DNA from 2 places in the Vibrio sp. Vb1554 genome. Region 2 is predicted to be linked to the other one. Evidence: predicted binding sites of a transcription regulator. Region 2 holds the regulator's gene; the other holds the start of a gene.
The links. Region 2 encodes PurR, which represses purine synthesis genes. Its sites were predicted from a motif close to TNANGNAAACGTTTNCNTNA; they were not measured.
Positions count from the first base shown of each region.

Region 1: a site for PurR is predicted at 862-881, ahead of purM (phosphoribosylformylglycinamidine cyclo-ligase). Genes of this name have one in related genera too.

Region 1 is NZ_JAWPOJ010000034.1:17,882-20,090, forward strand. It holds gene R8N28_RS20550 (uracil-xanthine permease family protein) at 1-22, shown strand, start outside; gene upp (uracil phosphoribosyltransferase) at 139-765, opposite strand; gene purM (phosphoribosylformylglycinamidine cyclo-ligase) at 945-1,985, shown strand; gene purN (phosphoribosylglycinamide formyltransferase) at 2,137-2,209, shown strand, end outside.
Region 2 is NZ_JAWPOJ010000012.1:16,584-18,792, reverse strand. It holds gene purR (HTH-type transcriptional repressor PurR) at 203-1,207, shown strand; cyclic di-GMP riboswitch class I at 1,495-1,584, shown strand; gene R8N28_RS12010 (TfoX/Sxy family DNA transformation protein) at 1,701-2,209, shown strand, end outside.

The DNA.
Region 1 (2,209 bases), on a different contig from region 2:
GGAAGAAGAAAGCGCGAAATAGTTCGTTTGCGCCGCTTTATTAGTTGGCGTGTCTTACTCTTCTCCTCTTGTAGATACAAAAAAGGCTTGGTTTTCACCAAGCCTTTTTCTGTTCAGTCATAGTAATACATCAAAGAATTACTTAGTACCGAAGATCTTATCACCTGCATCGCCTAGACCCGGAACGATGTAGCCTTTGTCATTAAGCTTCTCATCGATTGCCGCAGTGTATAGCTCAACATCTGGGTGCGCTTTTTCTAGCGCTTCAATACCTTCTGGTGCAGCAACAAGTACTAGCACTTTGATTTGGTTACAACCTTTCTCTTTTAGGAGATCGATCGTAGCAATCATAGAACCACCTGTTGCAAGCATTGGGTCAACAACAAGCGCAATACGCTCCTCGATGTTTGAAGCAAGCTTGTTGAAGTAAGGAACTGGCTCAAGCGTTTCTTCATCACGGTAAATACCCACAACACTGATACGTGCGCTTGGCATGTGCTCAAGAACTCCATCCATCATGCCTAGACCTGCACGTAAGATTGGCACTACGGTTACTTTTTTACCTTTAATCTGGTCTACTTCTACCGGACCGTTCCAACCATCAATGGTCACTTTTTCTGTTTCAAAGTCTGACGTTGCTTCGTAAGTAAGTAGGCTACCGACCTCAGTCGCTAACTCACGAAAACGTTTTGTGCTGATGTCACCTTCTCTCATTAGACCAATTTTATGTTTTACTAGAGGGTGCTTTACTTCAACAACTTTCATGTCCATCTCCGGCTATAGTTGGCAATATTTAAACAAACCTTCAGATTATACATGATTTTCACAGGGATATCAGGATAAATCACTAAAGAAAAAAACAGACGCAAACGTTTGCTATCTATGTTTAAGCACTGTTAGAATAGCGCCGTTTTCATATCCAACTTAATACCGAGGACTTCCCTGTGAGTGGTAACAACTCTTCTCTTAGCTATAAAGACGCTGGTGTAGATATTGATGCAGGCAACGCGCTTGTGGATCGTATTAAGGGTGCGGTAAAACGTACTCGTCGCCCTGAAGTTATGGGTGGTATCGGTGGTTTTGGCGCGCTATGCGAATTGCCAACTAAATACAAACAACCTGTACTGGTTTCTGGTACTGATGGCGTTGGCACAAAACTTCGCCTAGCACTGGATATGAATAAGCACGACACGATTGGCATCGACCTAGTGGCAATGTGTGTAAATGATCTTATCGTGCAAGGCGCAGAGCCACTGTTTTTCCTAGATTACTATGCAACAGGCAAACTAGACGTTGATACCGCAGCGGATGTTGTTTCAGGTATCGCAGAAGGGTGTGTTCAAGCAGGTTGTGCCCTAATTGGTGGCGAAACTGCGGAGATGCCTGGCATGTATGAAGGCGAAGACTACGACGTAGCTGGTTTCTGTGTTGGCGTAGTAGAAAAAGAAGACGTGATTGACGGCACGAAAGTCGCTGCTGGTGATGCACTTATCGCTGTTGGCTCAAGCGGCCCACACTCAAACGGTTACTCCCTTATCCGTAAGATCCTAGAAGTATCTGGTGCAGATAAGAGCGAAGAGCTAGCAGGCCGCACTATTGGTGAGCACCTACTAGAACCAACAAAAATTTACATCAAGTCAGCACTCAAGATGATTGAGAAACACGACATCCATGCGATTTCTCATATCACTGGTGGTGGTTTCTGGGAAAACATCCCACGCGTACTGCCTGAAGGCACGAAAGCAGTTATCGATGGTAACAGTTGGGAATGGCCAGTTATCTTCAAGTGGCTACAAGAGAAAGGCAACGTCGACACACACGAAATGTACCGCACATTCAACTGTGGTGTAGGTCTAATCGTCGCACTACCGAAAGACCAGGCAGATGCAGCAGTTGCTCTTCTTAAAGAAGAAGGCGAAAACGCGTGGGTGATTGGTCAAATCGCACAAGCAGACGCGAACGAAGAGCAAGTTGAAATCCAATAATTTGCAAATCGAGCTCAAAAGATAAGAAGAATGAGGACACTAGATGACTAGGTCCTCATTTTGCTATCTAGAACACTAAAAACCATTCTATTAGTAGGTAGTTTAGAAGCTACATAACTCCAACCTACAATACCAAGGCGCTCTCGACATCATGAAAAACCATACCCTAAAAAACATTGTGGTCCTCATCTCGGGTAACGGAAGTAACCTGCAAGCTATCTTGG
Region 2 (2,209 bases):
TAACAGGTTGATGGCAATTTCTCATCAGATAGAAAAAAGATAAAATTCATCGACCGATGCTGCTACGCACCCTTTTGTCGCACTTGGATCAACCGCTGCCGAGACACTTAGCGCCAATTTTAGATTGCTAGGTGTGAAACCATTAGAGCATCAGGTACATCCAATACGACATATTTCAGTAGCTCGATACAGGACACCATTTATGGCCACGATAAAAGACGTTGCTCGCTTAGCCGGCGTTTCCACTACGACAGTTTCGCACGTTATCAATAAAACGCGTTTCGTTGCAGAAGCAACGCAAGAAAAAGTAATGAAAGCCGTTGACGAGCTGAATTACGCGCCAAGTGCCGTTGCACGCAGCCTAAAATGCAACTCAACTCGTACGATTGGCATGTTAGTAACTCAATCAACTAACCTATTTTTCTCAGAAGTGATTGATGGCGTTGAGAGCTACTGTTACCGCCAAGGCTATACTCTGATTTTATGTAACACAGGCGGGATTTACGAAAAACAACGCGATTACATTCGTATGCTGGCTGAAAAGCGCGTTGATGGCATCCTTGTGATGTGTTCTGACTTAACCGAAGAACTAAAAGAGATGCTTGACCGTCATGCGGACATTCCTAAAGTGGTCATGGATTGGGGCCCAGAGAGCTCACAAGCAGACAAGATCATGGATAACTCAGAAGAAGGTGGCTACATTGCAACCAAACATCTGATTGACAATGGTCATACGGATATCGCTTGTCTAAGCGGTCATTTTGAAAAGCTTGCTTGCCAAGAGCGCATTGCAGGTTTCCGTCGCGCAATGAGCGAAGCGAACCTAGCTGTAAATGAAGACTGGATCCTTGAAGGTAACTTTGAATGTGATACGGCCGTATTAGTTGCAGATAAAATTACCGCAATGGACAAGCGCCCGACGGCGGTATTCTGTTTTAACGACACAATGGCTCTAGGCCTAATGAGCCGCTTGCAACAAAACGGGATCAAAATTCCTGAAGATATTTCAGTGATCGGCTACGACAACATCGAGCTTGCGGAATACTTCTCTCCACCGCTAACGACTATCCACCAACCTAAGCGTCGTGTTGGTAAAAATGCATTCGAAATTCTACTTGAGCGTATCAAAGATAAAGAACACGAAAAACGAATTTTCGAAATGCAACCTGAGCTTGTAATTCGAAATACTGTGAAAAAAATGAACTAAATTTCACTGTATTTAACCGTGTTAAATAAGCGCTCTATAGGGGTGCTTATTTTTTTGGGAAAATTAAGCATTCTCTAATACTTCACACTGCTCTAATAACAATTGACTAACGTTAACTCCCTGTTTTATATAAATGTAATATATATTAAGAACTACTTTTCAAAGGCCAATTTACACCTTTCCATATGCAAAATAGAGCATTCAATCTATCATTTTTATTGAACCGAAATCACACTTTTAACGCTAAACCGTGATGTTAATTCAATATAAGAAGTATGCTCATTGTGTCACGCACAGGGCAAACCATTCGAAAGAGTGGGACGCAAAGCCTCCGGCCTGAACCATATTACGATATGGAAGGTAGCGGGGTTACCGATGGCAAGTGTGTAAGCAATGACTTTACTCTGTAATGACATTGTTTTTACGCATGTTTGCTACTCTCTCGGACCTGACTTTTGGTGGCGTAATATTAATTACACCGAGATAACAAAACATGGATAAACCGATACTCAAAGACTCTATGAAGCTATTTGAGGCACTTGGTAATATCAAGTCGCGCTCAATGTTTGGTGGCTTCGGACTATTCGCTGATGAAACAATGTTTGCACTAGTGGTAAACAATCAGCTTCATATCAGAGCAGACCAAAAAACTTCATCTGACTTCGAGAAACAAGGGCTAAAGCCTTACGTTTATAAAAAACGTGGCTTCCCAGTCGTTACAAAGTACTACGCTATTTCCAGCGATTTATGGGAATCAAGCGAACGCTTAATCGAAGTAGCGAATCAATCATTGAAAAAGGCAAAGCTTGAGAAAGAACAGCAAGCAAGTACAAAGCCTAACCGTTTGAAAGATTTGCCTAACTTACGACTGGCTACCGAGCGCATGCTAAAAAAAGCCGGCATCGAATCCGTAGAGAAGCTTGAAGAGGAAGGTGCGCTTAACGCCTATAAAGCGATAAGAGATACGCACTCTGCAACCGTCAACATTGAGTTGCTATGGGC